Regions from separate parts of the Pseudomonas helvetica genome, predicted to be linked through region 4. Evidence: predicted binding sites of a transcription regulator. Region 4 holds the regulator's gene; each other region holds the start of a gene.

What was found. The regulator FliA, encoded in region 4, starts transcription of late flagellar genes. The targets are predictions, from matches to a motif close to CTAAAGTTTNNNNNNNNNNNGCCGNTAA.
Region 1: the regulator FliA is predicted to act here: its motif matches at 2,122-2,149, upstream of AABM55_RS25145 (methyl-accepting chemotaxis protein).
Region 2: the regulator FliA is predicted to act here: its motif matches at 2,284-2,311, upstream of AABM55_RS15760 (methyl-accepting chemotaxis protein).
Region 3: the regulator FliA is predicted to act here: its motif matches at 2,616-2,643, upstream of motA (flagellar motor stator protein MotA).

Annotation. Positions count from the first base shown of each region.
Region 1 covers NZ_CP150917.1:5,434,872-5,439,082, forward strand. Annotated here, with positions in the region: gene AABM55_RS25135 (phospholipid carrier-dependent glycosyltransferase) at 1-1,223, shown strand, start outside; gene AABM55_RS25140 (histidine phosphatase family protein) at 1,310-1,984, opposite strand; gene AABM55_RS25145 (methyl-accepting chemotaxis protein) at 2,242-4,161, shown strand.
Region 2 covers NZ_CP150917.1:3,447,825-3,452,035, reverse strand. Annotated here, with positions in the region: gene pnuC (nicotinamide riboside transporter PnuC) at 1-298, opposite strand, end outside; gene AABM55_RS15760 (methyl-accepting chemotaxis protein) at 518-2,152, opposite strand; gene AABM55_RS15755 (undecaprenyl-diphosphate phosphatase) at 2,450-3,280, shown strand; gene AABM55_RS15750 (DUF1294 domain-containing protein) at 3,277-3,681, shown strand; gene AABM55_RS15745 (MmcQ/YjbR family DNA-binding protein) at 3,678-4,037, opposite strand; gene AABM55_RS15740 (LysR substrate-binding domain-containing protein) at 4,034-4,211, opposite strand, start outside.
Region 3 covers NZ_CP150917.1:578,480-582,690, reverse strand. Annotated here, with positions in the region: gene rsgA (small ribosomal subunit biogenesis GTPase RsgA) at 1-388, shown strand, start outside; gene motB (flagellar motor protein MotB) at 487-1,533, opposite strand; gene motA (flagellar motor stator protein MotA) at 1,696-2,547, opposite strand; gene AABM55_RS02510 (HDOD domain-containing protein) at 2,714-4,211, shown strand, end outside.
Region 4 covers NZ_CP150917.1:1,922,475-1,926,685, forward strand. Annotated here, with positions in the region: gene flhF (flagellar biosynthesis protein FlhF) at 1-849, shown strand, start outside; gene fleN (flagellar synthesis regulator FleN) at 964-1,794, shown strand; gene fliA (RNA polymerase sigma factor FliA) at 1,791-2,531, shown strand; gene AABM55_RS08705 (chemotaxis response regulator CheY) at 2,698-3,069, shown strand; gene AABM55_RS08710 (protein phosphatase CheZ) at 3,101-3,889, shown strand; gene AABM55_RS08715 (chemotaxis protein CheA) at 3,928-4,211, shown strand, end outside.

The sequences.
Region 1 (4,211 bases), 2.9 Mb from region 4:
CATTGGCCGTGCGCCTGGCCTCGGCCTTCGCCGGGTTGTTCAGCGTGATGCTGCTGTACACCATGCTGCGCCGATTTGGCCGTCCAACGACCATCGCCTGGGTTGCCGGGATCATGCTGGCGACCATGGCCAGTTACTGGGGCAACGTTCGCGGTGTTGGCGAAGATGCACTGCTGAGCCTGGGCGTAACCCTGGCGCTGCTGTCGTTCTATCAGGCTTATCGCCAACAAGCCGAACAGCGCGCAGCCTTGGGTAGCTGGCTGCTCTTCGCTGTCGGCATCGCCATCGCCACGTTGAGCAAAGGTGTGCTGGGCCTGGCAATGCCGGGGGTGGTGATCTTCGCCTACCTGCTGGCCGAAAGCCTGATCGACAAACGCTTCAGCCTGCCGCGCTGGATGGGGCCGGCACTGGCGACCCTGCTCGGGCTGGTCCCTTTGGTGATCTGGCTGTTCATGCTCTATCAGCGCGGTGGCTCGCAGGCACTGGCCGAAGTGCTCCTGACCAACAGCGTCGGGCGCTTCAACGGCTCGTTCGTTGAAGCCGGCCACTACGAGCCGTTCTATTACTACCTGGCCAAACTGCCGGAAGCCTTCCTGCCGTGGAACATCCTGGTGTACCTGGGGTTGTGGCATTTCCGTAAGAGCCTGGTGAACAATCGCTACCTGCTGTTTTTCACGCTGTGGCTGCTCGCCCAGTTCTTCATGCTGACCCTCGCGTCGAGCAAGCGCACGGTGTACCTGATGTCGCTGACGCCGGCCGCCGCCGTACTGGCCGCAGAATATGCGGCAGTGCTATACGAGCGCTTGCGCAAGCACACCGAAGCATCAACTTTGCTCGGCAAAATCGCCCGCAATCGTCGCGGTATCGCAATCGGCATCATCAGCGTGCTGTTCGTCAGTTATCTGGCCGCAGCCCAATGGATCGTCCCGCGTGCTGACCGCAAACTGTCGTTCCTGCCATTGACCGAGCAGATTCAGACCATGCAGGCCAACGGACAAGAAGTTGCGCTGTATCAGGCGAACGAACGGACTGCCGGGGCAACGGTGTTCTACACCCACACCCTGCTCAAGGACTTGCAGACCGAAGCCGAGCTGACGGCATTTCTCGCCGCCTCTCCCACGCATGTGGCGCTGATTGCCGCCGAGACTGAGCCCAAGGCCCCGTTGAAGGTACTGAAGAAAATGCTGGTGGGGCGTCAGGATTACTATTTCGTCGCACAGTAAAACGGCCAGCAAAAAAAACGGCACCTGATGCAGGTGCCGTTTTTTATTGCCTGGCAAAAGTAGCCTGGGAGGATCAACCCGCCGGGCTATTTGATATCGACTGATTGCCAGTCAGAGGCTTCGATCAGCCCCAGCAGTTTCGGCTGGGTTTGCGCGGTATCCAGCGTAAAAAATAGCGACGCGCCATACCCAGGGGTCGATGCTGGCAACTTCAGTTCTTTTTCCAGATCCGCCATGCACTCGCTGTGGGTGACCAGCACCAGGTTACGGCCGGCGACCTTGTGCGCCAGCACGTCACGCAGCATCGTGCCTTTGCAGTTGAAGAGCCAATCCTGGGCACTGCCGAGCGTATTGAACATATAGCGCGACGTTTGCGTGGTCCGCGTCAACGGACTGTTGTAGATGTCGGTGTTAGTCAGGCCCAGGTGAGCGAATTGCGAACCTATCCCGACAGCCACCGCACGCGCGCGTTCGGTAATGCCATCGGCACTGTCCAGGCAAGGAGCAGTGGAGTGGTCGCATCGCTCAACGTGACGGATCAGCACAATCGTATCGCCCTTGGCCCAACTGGCCGCCAGGGCCTTGTCTCCGGCAATGTTGCCGTGGGCCAGGTCCGCCGGACCGACTGGGCGCAGCAGCCAGAATGCCAACGCGATAACAAAGAGTGATGCCAGTAGTGCAAGGGCAATGTATTTAGCGCGAGTGAGCCCACCCCGGTTCAGTGAACGCTTGATACCCGCAAAACCCAATCTTGACTCCACCTTCACACTGCCTCGGACACACGAATACCCAATTGTACGGGCAACATTAAAAGTCGATGCGTAAGTACCCAGTGAAATGAATGTGAAAAAATGCTCAACCGACAAGCATGCCCCGTATTTTCTTGTTACGAAAAACGTTTCAGCTATCGCGCCTGCCGCCGATATGCCCTCTACGAATACATTCTGCTGGCCTCCAAAAACAATAATCTTCCAGCCAACTGACGATAAGCAGCACAACGTTCCTGGAGGAATTTTTGATGAATAGCTGGTTCGCCAACATCAGCGTCAACCTGAAGCTGAGCTTGGGCTTCGGCCTGGTGCTGGCCCTTACGTGCATTCTCGCCCTGACCGGCTGGACCAGCCTGGGTGGACTGATCGACCGCAGCAACTGGATGAGCGATATCACTCAGCTCAATGCGGGTCTGACCAAACTGCGGGTTACCCGTTTGCAGTACATGCTGGCCAACGGTGACGAAACCGTGGCGCAGACTGTGCAAACCGCCCTCGACGGCTTCAAGGCCCAGCAGCAAAAACTGCTGTCGAGCCTCAAGAGCCCGGAAAACCTCAAGCTGCTCAATGAACAGGGCACAGTCATCGATGCCTACCAGCAATCGCTGAACAAAATGCGCAGCGCCTATCGGACCGTGAGCAGTGTGCGTCAGACCATGGGTGAGAATGCCGAAAGCGCCAACACGCTGATCAATGACATCGACACCCGTGTGCGCCAGATGCCCTTGAGCGATCAACGCTTCGAACAACTCCTGGCCATCACCGAAGCCAAGGAACAGTTTCAGCTCGCCCGCTACGAGGTTCGCGGTTACATCGCTGACAGCAATCCGGCCACCGAGCAAAAATCCTTCGCCCAGATGGACGCGGCCATTGCCAGCCTGAAAACACTCAACACGCATTTCGCCGACAGCCAGCAAGATGCGTTGCGCCAATTGCAAAGCGCCTTGCTCAATTACCGCAACGCATTGCAGGCCTACAAAGCGGCCAACAATGACGCGGTGGTGGCTCGCCAGGAAATGACTGTCCAGGGCAATGACATCGTTACGCGCAGTGACGCGCTGTATCAGATCCAGCTGGATCGCCGTGACGCCGAAAGCACTCAGGCGCGCACCCTGCAACTGATCAGTACAGTGCTGGCATTGCTGGTTGGCGTTCTCGCGGCCGTGATCATCACCCGACAGATCACTCGCCCACTGCGCGAAACCCTGGCGGTGGTCGAACGCATCGCCGGCGGCGACCTGACCCATGATGTCCACGTCACCCGTCGTGACGAACTTGGCGTATTGCAGCAAGGCATCGCACGGATGGGCGTCACCCTGCGCGAACTGATCAGCGGTATCCGCGACGGCGTCACCCAAATCGCCAGCGCTGCGGAAGAGCTGTCGGCGGTGACTGAAGAAACCAGTGCCGGGGTCAACAGCCAGAAAATCGAAACCGATCAGGTTGCCACCGCCATGCACGAAATGACCGCCACCGTGCAGGAAGTCGCGCGCAACGCCGAAGAAGCGTCGCAAGCGGCAGCAGCGGCTGACGGTGAAGCCCGCGAAGGCGATAAAGTGGTCAACGAAGCGATCGCTCAGATCGAACGCCTGGCCAGTGAAGTGGTGCGTTCCACCGAAGCCATGACCGTGCTGCAACAGGAAAGCGACAAGATCGGCAGCGTCATGGACGTGATCAAGGCAGTGGCCGAACAGACCAACCTGCTGGCGCTCAATGCTGCCATTGAAGCGGCACGCGCCGGTGAAGCCGGCCGTGGTTTCGCCGTGGTTGCTGACGAAGTGCGTGGCCTGGCCCAACGCACACAGAAATCCACCGAAGAAATCGAAGGCCTGGTCGCCGGCCTGCAGAACGGCACCCAGCAAGTCGCCGCGGTGATGAACAACAGCCGCAGCCTCACCGACAGCAGCGTCGAGCTGACCCGCAAGGCCGGTGTATCACTGGAAAACATCACCCGCACGGTGTCGAACATCCAGTCGATGAACCAGCAGATCGCCGCCGCTGCCGAGCAGCAAAGCGCGGTGGCCGAAGAGATCAGCCGCAGCATCATCAACGTGCGCGACGTCTCCGAGCAAACGGCCGCCGCCAGCGATGAAACTGCCGCGTCCAGCGTTGAATTGGCACGGCTGGGTAATCAGTTGCAGATGATGGTCAGCCACTTCCGCGTCTGACCTGCCAACCGTCAATACTCTCGGCCCGTAACGCGCCCATTCAGCCCCTT
Region 2 (4,211 bases), 1.5 Mb from region 4:
GCAAGCTGCCGACGGCACCGACGGCCAATCCTGCCCACATCGAGCGGCCATCCAGTTGCGTAACTTGCCGGCCATGTTGCGCTTCGCCGGCACGGGTCCATTGCCACCAGCCATAGAGCTGCAAGCCGGCGTAAATCACCTGCAGCAGCATGTCCGAATACAGCTTTACCTCGAAGAAGATCCAGCTATAGAGCAGCACCATGACCAGTCCGATCGGCCAGCACCAAGGGTTCTGTTTGACCGTCAACCAGACGGCAATCACGCCGAGTGCGGCGGCAAACAGTTCAAGCCCGGACATGAAGGATCCTTGGTGAAGTTGAAAAGGGCGCCGATTGTAACGCAGGTGGGGATTGTGGCGAGGGGGGGCTTGCCCGAAGCCGGTCAGTTAAGACGCGGACCCTGTGGGAGCGTGGCTTGCCCGCGAAGCGAACACCGCAGTTTTTCAGGCATTGCGCGTTATCGTTCTTCGCGGGCAAGCCACGCTCCCACATGGGCAGTGTTTCAGCGCAAGGTTCGTCTACACCCGAAACTGCTTGAGCAGGCCATTCAACTGCTCACTGAGTTCTTTCAAATGCACGCTTGCGACGCTCGACTGCTCAGCGGCCAAGGCGGTGCTGTGGGACAAACCCGCGGCCTGGGTGACGTTCTGGTTGATGTCCTCGACCACATGCGCCTGTTGCAGGGTTGCGCTGGCAATCGAGGCGTTCAGGCCGTTGAGATTGTTCAGGGCCTGGCCGATCGCGTTCAGGCTGGCACCCGCCAATCCGGCCTGTTCAATGGTCAGTTGCGAGGCGCGACTGCTGTCGCCGATCACTTTGACTGCCGCCTCGGAATGGCTCTGCAAGCGCTCGATCATCGACTGGATTTCAGCCGTGGACTTTTGCGTGCGCTGTGCCAGCAACCGGACTTCATCGGCCACCACGGCGAAGCCCCGTCCTTGCTCACCGGCACGGGCCGCTTCAATGGCCGCATTGAGCGCCAGCAGATTGGTCTGTTCGGCGATCGAGCGGATCACTTCGAGCACGCTGCCGATCTGTGTGCTTTCGGTGGCCAGGGTGCGGATAACCTCAACGGCTTGATCGATGGTGCTCGACAGTTGATCGATCTGCTGCAAGCTCCCATCGATGTTCACTTGCCCCTGTTGTGCCTGCGCTTGCGCATCGCGCATTTCGCTGGCGGCGTGTTCGGCATTCCTGGCCACGTCCTGCACGCCATAGGTCACTTCATTGATCGCGGTCGCCACCAGCTCCATTTGTTGGGACTGTTGCTGGCTGCGCGCCTGGGCCTGGGCCGCATCGTTGCCCAAGTCGCTGGATGACTGCCCCAGGGCACTGGCGGACAGCTGCAATTGAGTGATGACCCGGCGCAGTTTTTCCGTGAAGGCGTTGAAATGCTGCGCCAATTCGGTCACTTCGTCCTGACCATGGGTATCAAGGCTACGGGTCAGGTCGCTTTCACCGCTGGCGATATTGGCCATGGCGTGCACGGTTTCCTGGAGTGGGCGCACGATACTGCGCGCAATCAGGATCACCAGCAGTGCCATAAGGACAGCAATGGCAAGCCCGACAAGCGATGTCTGCCACATTTGTGCGTAAAACTCGGCCTGCATGTCATCGATGTACACACCCGAACCAATGACCCAGCCCCAAGGCTCGAAGAGTTTCACGTAGGAGGTCTTCTGGACCGGTGTACTGGCACCCGGCTTTGGCCAGCGATAGTCAACCATGCCGGCGCCCTTGGCCTTGGCGAGGGCCGCCATCTCGTTGAACAACGCGAAGCCGTCCGGATCCTTGATCGTGGAAAGGTTCTGGCCTTCGAGTTTCGGATTGGTCGGGTGCATGACCATCACGGGTGTCAGGTCGTTGATCCAGAAGTAGTCGTTCTGGTCGTAGCGCAATCCGCGCACCACGCTCAATGCCTGTTTCTGCGCCGCTTCGCGGGTCAGGGTGCCGGCGGTTTCCAGGTCGTGGTAAAAGGCCAGAATGCCGCTGGCCGTCTGCACCACATGCTGGGTTTTCTGGGCCTTGGCCTGATAAAGGTCATCGTGGATCTGATTGAGCATCAGCACACCCAACGTCAACAGCATCAGCACAGCCACAATCAGGATGAGCCACAGACGGCGGCTGATCGACACACTGCGCAAGCTATTCATAACCGTGTTACTCCTGGTTTTTTCTTGTTCTTGTCATAAACGACCGCCAGCATTCAGGCACGCTTTTGCTGTTGAGCCAACCCTACTCAAGTCCAATTACGGCGCAGCGTAATTCAGGCATGTCTGATAGGATTTCGGCCGCGTCAGCAAAAACCTGAAGTTGCGCTGATTTTTTACGGGGTTTTACGGCTTCGCGTGGGGATCGTGCGAATTGTCATTCGGTGACGCTGATCGCAGTGGACGCTTGAATTTGATTAACGAGGCATGCCTTGGAGGCATGGTTTCATTGGGGGATTGATGGATTTTTGGACCGCCGTTCAGGCTTTGATTCTTGGCGTTGTAGAGGGACTGACAGAGTTTTTGCCCATTTCCAGTACCGGGCACCAGATTATCGTCGCGGATTTGCTTAACTTCGGTGGCGAGCGCGAGAAGGCATTCAACATCATTATCCAGCTCGGTGCGATCCTGGCTGTGGTCTGGGAGTTTCGCCGCAAGATCCTCGACGTGGTGACCGGGTTGCCAACGCAGCGCAATGCTCAACGGTTTACCGTCAACCTGTTGATCGCTTTCATGCCGGCTGTGGTGCTGGGGGTGATCTTCGCCAATATGATCCACAAATACCTGTTCAACCCGATCACCGTGGCGACGGCGCTGGTAGTGGGCGGGGTCATCATGTTGTGGGCTGAGCGTCGCGAGCACAGCGTGCACGCCGAAACTGTCGACGAGATCACCTGGAAAGATGCCCTGAAGGTCGGTTTTGCCCAGTGCCTGGCAATGATTCCCGGCACTTCGCGCTCCGGTTCGACGATCATCGGCGGCTTGTTGTTTGGCCTGTCGCGGAAAACCGCCACCGAGTTTTCGTTCTTCCTGGCCATGCCGACCATGGTCGGCGCTGCGGTGTACTCCGGCTACAAGTATCGCGACCTGTTTCAGGCGGCTGACCTCCCGGTGTTCGCCATCGGCTTCGTCACTGCGTTTATATTCGCGATGATCGCGGTCAAGGGCTTGCTCAAGTTCATCGCCAGCCACAGCTACGCTGCGTTTGCCTGGTACCGGATCGTGTTCGGCTTGTTGATCCTGGCAACCTGGCAGTTCGGTTGGGTCGACTGGGCGGCGGCTACATCATGATTGAGCCACGCAATGGGCGCGGGATTCAAAACCCGCGCCTCAAAGGCCTGGTGTTCCTGGCGCTGTGCGCTTTGCCGGCAATTGGCTCGATGCTTATGTGGTGGCGCGGGATTTCGCTGATTCCGCTCGCGGCCTATGGGATTGTCAGCCTGCTGGCGTTCCTCCTGTACTGGCACGACAAGCGCAAGGCCCGGGCCGACAGCTGGCGTACACCGGAAAACGTGTTGCACGCAATCGAACTGGCCGGTGGCTGGCCGGGCGCCTTGCTTGCCCAGCAAGTGTTTCGGCACAAGACCCGCAAAGTGTCTTATCAACTGGTGTTCTGGATCATCGTGCTGTTGCACGAGGTGTTCTGGATCGACCAGTTGTTTCTTGGTGCCGGCCTCTTCAGGCTCTTCTAAAGCAATAAACCGACCTGCACGCGCTTGGGCAACTTGCTCACCACCAGTTGGTGAGAACGTTGCAGCAAGCCTTGCAGTTCATCGGCGCCAAGTGGGTAGGGCGTTTGCATGATGATCCACTGCGCCCTTGCCAAATAGGGTGCCGGCCCGATACCCGGGCGGTCGACATGCCCCAGAAACAGCTCTTTGTCGACCTTGAACGCCAATGATTCACCCCGCAGGTTTATCAGGGCGAACATCTTGGTTCCAGCCACTGAAAACACCCGCACGCCACCCCATTTGTAATCTTCTTGCGCGCCGGGCAGTGCCAGGCAGAAACGCGCCACGTCTTCTTCAGTCATCGGTTTGGCCTTCATAACAGTCGATCCCCGCAGGCTTTGAATGATTCGGTCAAATGGTCAATCCAGGCGCGCACCGCCGGCAGCAAACCGCGCCGATGAGGGTAGACCGCCAGCAGCCAACCGCCAGGCAGTGACCACTCGGGCAACAACTGCACCAGCGAGCCGTTTTCCAGTTCTTCTTCGCAGTAC
Region 3 (4,211 bases), 1.3 Mb from region 4:
CGTTGGTCAGTCCGGCGTCGGCAAGTCCTCGCTGGTCAACAGCCTGCTGCCGGAAGTCGAAACCCGTGTCGGCCCACTGTCCGAGCTGTCCGGCCAGGGCACCCACACCACCACCACCGCGCGGTTGTTCCACTTCCCCGGCGGCGGTGAGCTGATCGATTCCCCGGGTATTCGGGAATTCGGCCTGGGCCATGTCAGCCGTGCCGACGTCGAAGCCGGTTTCATCGAGTTCAACGACTTGATCGGCACCTGCCGCTTCCGCGACTGCAAGCACGACCGCGAACCCGGTTGCGCCCTGCTCAAGGCACTGGAAGAAGGCCGCGTGCAACAGCAGCGCATGAACAGCTACCGCTCGATCATCGCCAGCTTGCCCGAAACCAGCTATTAACCAGAGCGCTCAGCAGCCCCGATACTGAAGGCTGCTGAGTGCCCACTGGCGCACCGACAGACAATAAAAAGCCGCGATCATCGCGGCTTTTTATTGGGTCACTGCTTGGGTGGCCCGGCCGGTTTGGCCAGGTCGCCGGCTTTCGGTGCCGGAGCGTCGAACAGGTTCAAGCGTTCCCGAAGCTCATGTGCCGGCAAGGGTTCCTTGTCCGCCGGCAAGGCGTTCGGATCGGCAGGGATGGCCGGCACCTCACTCGGAGCGCCCTGCCCCGGTATCGGTGTTGGTGCCGGTTCCGCGCCTTGTTCACCCTCGATGGCGCGCTGGGCCTTCTTGGTCAGCACGACGATGTCGATGCGGCGGTTGACCGGATTGAGCGGATTTTTGCGATCGAACAACGTCGACGAAGCGTAACCCACCACCCGCGCCACTTGCTGTTCCGGATAGCTGCCCGCGACCAACGCCCGGCGAGCGGCGTTGGCACGGTTGGCCGAAAGCTCCCAGTTGCCGAATTCACCGGTGCCCGCATAAGGCTTGGCGTCGGTGTGGCCACCGATGCTGATCTTGTTCGGCACCGCTTTGATGGTGTCAGCCATGGCCAGCAGAATATCTTCGAAGTACGGTTTCAAGCGCGCACTGCCGGAGTCGAACATTGGCCGATTTTCGGAATCGATGATCTGGATGCGCAAGCCATCCGGGGTGATTTCGAAAAGAATCTGATCCTTGAACTTCTGCAGCTGCGGGTTTTCTTCGACCTTGTTCTGCAGCTCTTGCAGCAACAGTTCCAGACGCTCGTGCTCGACCTGTTCGGCCATGCCTTCGACCTGCTCGGTATCGACGGTGACCTTGTCCGGTTGCGGCTGCGACTTGACCTCGGGGTTGAGAGTCTTGTCCGGCGCCAGCACCGGCGTGCCGCCCAGGTCGATAATGAACGGCGTACCGCTTTCAGAGAAGCCGATCGGGTCCTTGAAGTAACCGGCAATGGCAATCTTCTGTTCCGGTGTGGCGGTGGATAGCAGCCACAGCACCAGGAAGAACGCCATCATTGCCGTCGCGAAGTCAGCGAAGGCAATTTTCCACGCGCCCCCGTGATGCCCGCCAGCAATGCGCTTGACGCGCTTGATGATTATCGGCTGATTATTTTCCATGTTAAGTGCTCTGTCTCACAAATACTGTTCCTTTCTGGCGGTGCCTGTTGTCGCCATACGGCGTTGCCGCTCCTCGCCATAGCGGGCTATGACTCGTCGCGGCGCCTTGTCTGGCAACAACAGACACTCGCCAAAAAAGGAGCGTATTTGCAAGACAAAGCACTAACGACCGCGAACCGCTTGTTCCAGCTCAGCGAAGCTTGGACGGTGTGCCGGATACAGAACCTTGCGCCCGAACTCCACCGCCAACGATGGCGGCATGCCGGAAGCTGAAGCCACCAACGAAGCCTTGATGGCTTCGTAGATGTTCAGCTCTTCCTTGGCATCGTGAGCCAGGGAGTGCGCCAGCGGGCCAAAGAAACCGTAGGCCGCGAGAATACCGAAGAAGGTACCGACCAGTGCGGCACCTACGTGCAGACCGATGGACTTCTGATCGCCCTCACCCAGCGAGGCCATGGTCACCACGATACCCAGTACCGCCGCAACGATACCGAAGCCGGGCATGGCATCGGCGATACCGTTGACCGCGTGGGATGGGTGCTCGAGGTCTTCCTTGAGGCTGAACAGTTCCATGTCGAACAGGCCCTCAAGCTCATGCGGCGCCATGTTGCCGGACGACATGATGCGCAAGTAATCGCAGATGAACGCGGTCATGCGGTCGTCTTTGAGAACCGCCGGGTACTTGGCAAAAATCGGGCTGGCAGCGGCGTCTTCAATATCGCCTTCAATGGCCATCATGCCTTCGCGACGGCTCTTGTTGAGTATCTCGTAGATCAGGCCCAGCACCTCCAGGTAGAAGGTGTGATTGAAACGCGAACTGAACATGCCCAAGGATTTCTTGAGCACGTGCATCGTCATATGACCGGGGTTGGCCTGAAGGAATGCACCCAGCGCCGCACCGCCGATGATCATCACCTCGAAAGGCTGAATCAGGGCGGCAATCTTGCCGTGGGAAAGCACGTATCCGCCGAGCACGCTCGCGAATACGACGATGATGCCGATAATTTTAGCCATAGGTAGAAGGTACTTACTTAAGTCGGGTTCAAGGTCATATTCGGAAGTTAAAAAATCTCTTCTTCTACTTATCGGCAAAACTGCGCCAGACTATAGCCAGTTAAGGCGAAAAGCTAATTTGGCCCGCTCCGGGCGTGTTTAATGCAGACGATGATCGCGCCCAACCATGGCTAATGAAACGACCGTTCCAACTGCTAGACCGACCACACTCGAAGGCTGGGTCAAGCTGCTCGATGGCGTAACCTTGCCCGTGCCGCGAGCCAGCCATGATCGCGTCTGCAAGGCTATCGCCGACAATCGCAGCTCGTTGCGCGATATTGCCGAACTGATGCAAGGCAGCCCGGCCCTGGCCCTCAGCGTCATCCGCGAAGCCAATCGCCACACCCACGGCAGCATGAGCGAGCCCAGCGAGAACCTGGAAGTGGCGATCAACCGCCTAGGTCTCAAGCGCACCGAAGAACTGCTCGCACGCCTGCCCGCCCTGCCCGAGAACGAAATCCCGCCGGCCCTGCGCCAACTTCAATTGATCAGCCTGCACGCGACCCAACAGGCCAACGGTTTTTTTGCCAGTCGCCTGGCACGGCTCTGGCAGGACATCCACTGGGGGAGCCTGCTGTTCCTCTCGCCGTTCTGGCCACTGGCCCTGACCTTCCCGCAACTGCTGGAAGACTGGGAACTGCGGGTCCTGCACAAGCGCGAGCCAGCACGCAAGGTCGAAAAAGAATTGTTCGGCGTACGCCTGCTGGAACTCGGCCAGGCACTGGTGGAAGTCTGGCGCCTGCCCATCTGGGTAGGACAAGGCTATCGATTGCTGCTGGATGAACAACGCGAGCTGGCGAAAGTCGTGCATATCGCCCGCGACGCCGAGCACCCGTTGCGCCAGCAAAACCGCCTTGATGACGACCCGACGCTGCGCCGCTGGCTCAACCAACCGGCCAACACGGTATTGCTGGCCAACGGCCTGGCGTTATCGGCACAGCAAGCCTGGAGCAGCCCTCACTGCCTGCGCTGGCAGTTTCTGACCAGCCTCTACCTGCAAATGCCGATGGACGAAGTCCAGCAGCAACTGCACCAGCAAGCCGCACTCAGCGCCCGCAACCATGCAATGCCGGACCTTTGGCATCCCGCCGGGGCATTGCTCTGGCCGTGGGACGAGCGACGCCTTCATCGCGGCCAGCTTCCGGCGCCAGCCCCCACCGCCGAAGACCTGACAAAGTGGCGCAAGCAATGCGCAGAACTGCTGGCGGAGCCGAGCCGCTTTACCAATGCCATGCACCTGACCACCTTCGCCCGGGACGCGCTGGTTGCCTGCGGCATGCGTCGGGTGATGATTCTGATGGCTGATCGCACGCACAGCCAATTGCGCGTGCACCAGATTCACGGCCTGCCTAAAGAAGCCGCGATGCTGAACTTTGTGGTCAGCCAGAGCACCGTGCTGCAACGCTTGCTCTCGCAACAGGCTCAGGTGCGGCTGACGCCAGTCAACAACGCACAGTTTTCAGCCTTGCTGCCTGCCAGCCTGCGCGCACTGTTCGGTGGCGAGCACCTGCTGCTGCGCTCACTGGTCAACAATGGCCGGGTGATCATGTTGGTCGTGGCGGACCAGGGCGGCGGTCCATTTTCGGAAATCACCGTGCAAGCCTTCGGCAAAACCGCACAGTGCA
Region 4 (4,211 bases):
GGCAGTCGCCCGCAGCAAGCCAACCTGTGGCGTCGCCTGCAACGCATCGGCCTGTCCGGTCCGTTGTCGCGCGATCTGCTGGAACTGATTACTGACATTGAAGAACCCCGCCAGGCCTGGCGCATGCTGTTGGCGCACCTGGCGCGGATGATCGTGACTCCCGAGATCGAACCACTGGAAGAGGGTGGCGTGATCGCCATGGTCGGCCCTGCCGGCATGGGCAAAACCACCACGCTGGCCAAGCTGGCCGCGCGTTACGTGCTCAAGTACGGCGCGCAGAACATCGCGCTGGTGAGCATGGACAGCTTCCGCATTGGGGCTCAGGAACAGCTCAAGACCCTGGGGCGTATCCTCAATGTCTCGGTGACTCACGTCGACCCGGGCCAGTCCCTGGCGCAAGCCCTTGATCCGCTGTTGCGCAAGCGTGTGGTGTTGATCGACACCGCCGGCCTGCAGGCCAGTGATCCGGCGTTGCGCATGCAGCTGGAAAGCCTGGCCGGTCGCGGGATCAAGTCGAAGAATTATCTGGTGCTGGCCACTACCAGCCAAAAGCAGGTGCTGACTGCCGCTTATCACAGTTACAAGCGGTGCGGGCTAGCAGGCTGCATTCTGACTAAACTGGATGAAACAGCGAGCCTGGGCGAGGTGTTGAGCCTGGCAATCAGCCACGAATTACCTGTCGCTTATCTGACCGACGGGCCACGGATCCCGGATGATCTACATTTACCGCGCCGGCATCAGTTGGTCAGTCGCGCCGTTAGCGTGCAGATGCAGGAAGAACCCAGCGAAGAAGCCATGGCTGATATGTTCGCTGACCTCTACCACAGCCCGGCCAAGCGTGTCGGCTGAGGTAATAATGAATAGATTTGTATCTACATCGATGGCCTGCCATGCATTGTTCACAAGTGAGCGCGCAGCCAGTCATGTAGTCCGCGTCTAAGCAAGACAAGGTAAAGAACGAACATGGGCAGCATGCATCCCGTACAGGTGATCGCAGTGACCGGCGGCAAAGGTGGCGTCGGGAAGACTAATGTGTCAGTGAACTTGTCCCTGGCTCTTGCTGAGCTCGGCCGGCGCGTCATGCTGCTGGACGCCGATCTGGGGCTGGCGAACGTTGACGTCCTGCTGGGGCTCACGCCCAAGCGTACGCTGGCCGACGTCATCGAAGGCCGCTGTGAACTGCGCGATGTATTACTTCAGGGGCCGGGCGGAATTCGCATTGTTCCAGCAGCGTCCGGTACCCAGAGCATGGTTCACCTGAGCCCGGCCCAGCATGCTGGCCTGATTCAGGCATTCAGCGACATCGGCGATAACCTCGACGTATTGGTGATCGACACGGCGGCGGGTATTGGTGAGTCGGTCGTCAGTTTTGTTCGCGCAGCCCAGGAAGTATTGCTGGTGGTGTGCGACGAGCCGACGTCGATCACTGACGCCTACGCGCTGATCAAACTGCTCAACCGCGATTACGGCATGAACCGCTTCCGCGTGCTGGCCAACATGGCGCAAAGCCCGCAGGAAGGGCGAAATCTGTTCGCCAAGTTGACCAAGGTCACGGATCGCTTCCTCGACGTCGCCTTACAATACGTCGGTGCGGTGCCTTACGACGAATGCGTGCGTAAGGCGGTGCAGAAGCAGCGCGCCGTGTATGAAGCGTTTCCTCGTTCCAAGTGTGCGCTGGCATTCAAGGCCATCGCGCAGAAAGTCGATACCTGGCCGCTGCCTGCCAACCCGCGTGGGCACCTGGAATTTTTCGTCGAGCGTCTGGTGCAGCAAACTGCGGGTCCGGTTCTATGACAGCCAGCGGTTACAACCTGTACAAGAAGTCGGCGCGTGACGCGCAGTACGAACTGATCGAGCGTTACGCGCCACTGGTAAAACGTATTGCCTATCACCTGTTGGCGCGCTTGCCGGCCAGTGTTCAGGTCGAGGACCTGATCCAGGCAGGCATGATCGGTTTGCTTGAAGTGTCGACCAAATACGACGCGAGCAAAGGTGCGAGTTTCGAGACGTACGCGGGGATCCGTATCCGTGGTGCGATGCTCGATGAAGTCCGCAAGGGTGACTGGGCGCCACGCTCGGTCCACCGCAATACCCGGATGGTGAGTGACGCGATTCGCTCAATTGAAGCTAAAACCGGGCGTGACGCTAAAGATCACGAGGTTGCGGCCGAACTCCAATTGAGTCTCGACGATTATTACGGGATTTTGAATGACACCTTGGGCAGTCGCCTGTTCAGCTTCGACGATCTGTTGCAGGACGGCGAGCATGAAGGGCTGCACGAGGATGGCGCGAGTGCTCATCTCGAACCGTCGCGCGACCTGGAAGATGAACGCTTCCAGGCAGCACTGGCGGATGCGATTGCCAATTTGCCGGAGCGTGAGCGACTGGTGTTGGCGCTGTACTACGACGAAGAGCTGAATCTCAAGGAAATCGGTGAGGTCCTGGGGGTCAGTGAATCGCGGGTCAGCCAGTTACACAGCCAGTGCGCGGCCCGTTTGCGGGGGCGTTTGGGGGAGTGGCGAGCGCGCTGACAGCAGTGTGGGGACACTGCGAACGAAACAGGCAGGGCGTAACGCTGTGCCGGTCTTCATCCGTTGTGCTCCAGACAGTCGTCGAGTGCTCTGCCGAATTGATTGAATGGCGTGTTCAGGTGCTGAACGCGTTTAAGACTGCTTGGAGGTCGAATTGGACAAGAACATGAAAATCCTCATCGTTGATGACTTCTCAACGATGCGGCGGATCATAAAAAACCTGTTGCGTGACCTTGGGTTCACCAACACGGTCGAGGCGGACGACGGTATTACCGCCATTCCCGTCCTCAACAGCGGGAGCATCGACTTTCTGGTAACGGACTGGAACATGCCTGGCATGACCGGTATCGATTTGCTGCGCCACGTGCGCGCCGATGAAAAGCTCAAGCACCTGCCGGTGCTGATGGTCACTGCCGAAGCCAAGCGCGAGCAGATCATCGAAGCCGCTCAAGCCGGTGTAAACGGCTATGTGGTCAAACCCTTCACGGCCCAGGCGTTGAAAGAGAAGATCGAAAAAATATTCGAACGCATCGGTTGATGCGCGGAGCCACTGCGCCACGGGGGGAGCTATGGAGCAAAGAGAATCTTCACAGGGCGATTTCGAATCGACCCTGAAAAAACACGCTCACGAACTGGTCGAAAGCCTTGAAAAGGGCAGGTTCGGTGACGCTGTGCAACTGATCCATGAGCTCAATCAGACCCGTGACCGCGGCCTGTACCAGGAGGTGGGCAAGCTCACTCGCGAGCTGCATAGCGCGATCGTCAATTTTCAGATTGACCCGAACATGCCGCAAGCCGAGGAAGTCTCACAGATCACAGACGCCACCGAGCGCCTGTCCTATGTGGTCAAGCTGACCGAAGCGGCCGCGAACCGGACCATGGATCTGGTCGAGAACAGTACTCCGCTGGTCAATGGCCTGAGCACTGACGCCCAGGCCTTGAGCGCCGACTGGGGGCGTTTCATGCGCCGCGAAGTCGGTGCCGAAGAGTTCCGCGAACTGGCCCGGCGTGTCGACGGTTTCCTGACGCGTAGCGTCGAGGAGAGCCAGGTCGTCTCGGGCAACCTCAACGATATTCTGCTGGCTCAGGATTACCAGGATCTAACCGGTCAGGTGATCAAGCGCGTGATTCAACTGGTCACCGAAGTCGAAAGCAACCTGCTCAAGCTCGTGCTCATGGCCAGTCAGGTAGACCGCTTTGCGGGCATCGAACATGACCATGAAGCGATGCTGGCTGAAAAAGATCCGCAAAAACATCTCTCTCAGGGTGAAGGTCCGCAGATTCATGCCGATAAAAGAGAAGACGTTGTGTCCGGTCAGGACGATGTGGACGATTTGCTATCCAGTCTTGGATTTTAGGTTTTTTAGGTTTTTAGACCTTTAGGAGCACCCCCTTAATGAGCTTCGGCGCCGATGAAGAGATCCTTCAGGATTTCCTGGTTGAGGCCGGCGAGATTCTAGAGCAACTGTCCGAACAGCTGGTCGAGCTGGAAAGCCGACCCGATGATGCGGATTTGCTCAATGCAATTTTTCGCGGTTTTCACACTGTAAAAGGGGGCGCCGGCTTCCTCCAGCTCAATGAGCTGGTGGAGTGCTGTCACATCGCCGAGAACGTGTTCGACATCCTGCGCAAGGGTGAGCGTCGCGTCGACTCGGAACTGATGGACGTGGTTCTCGAAGC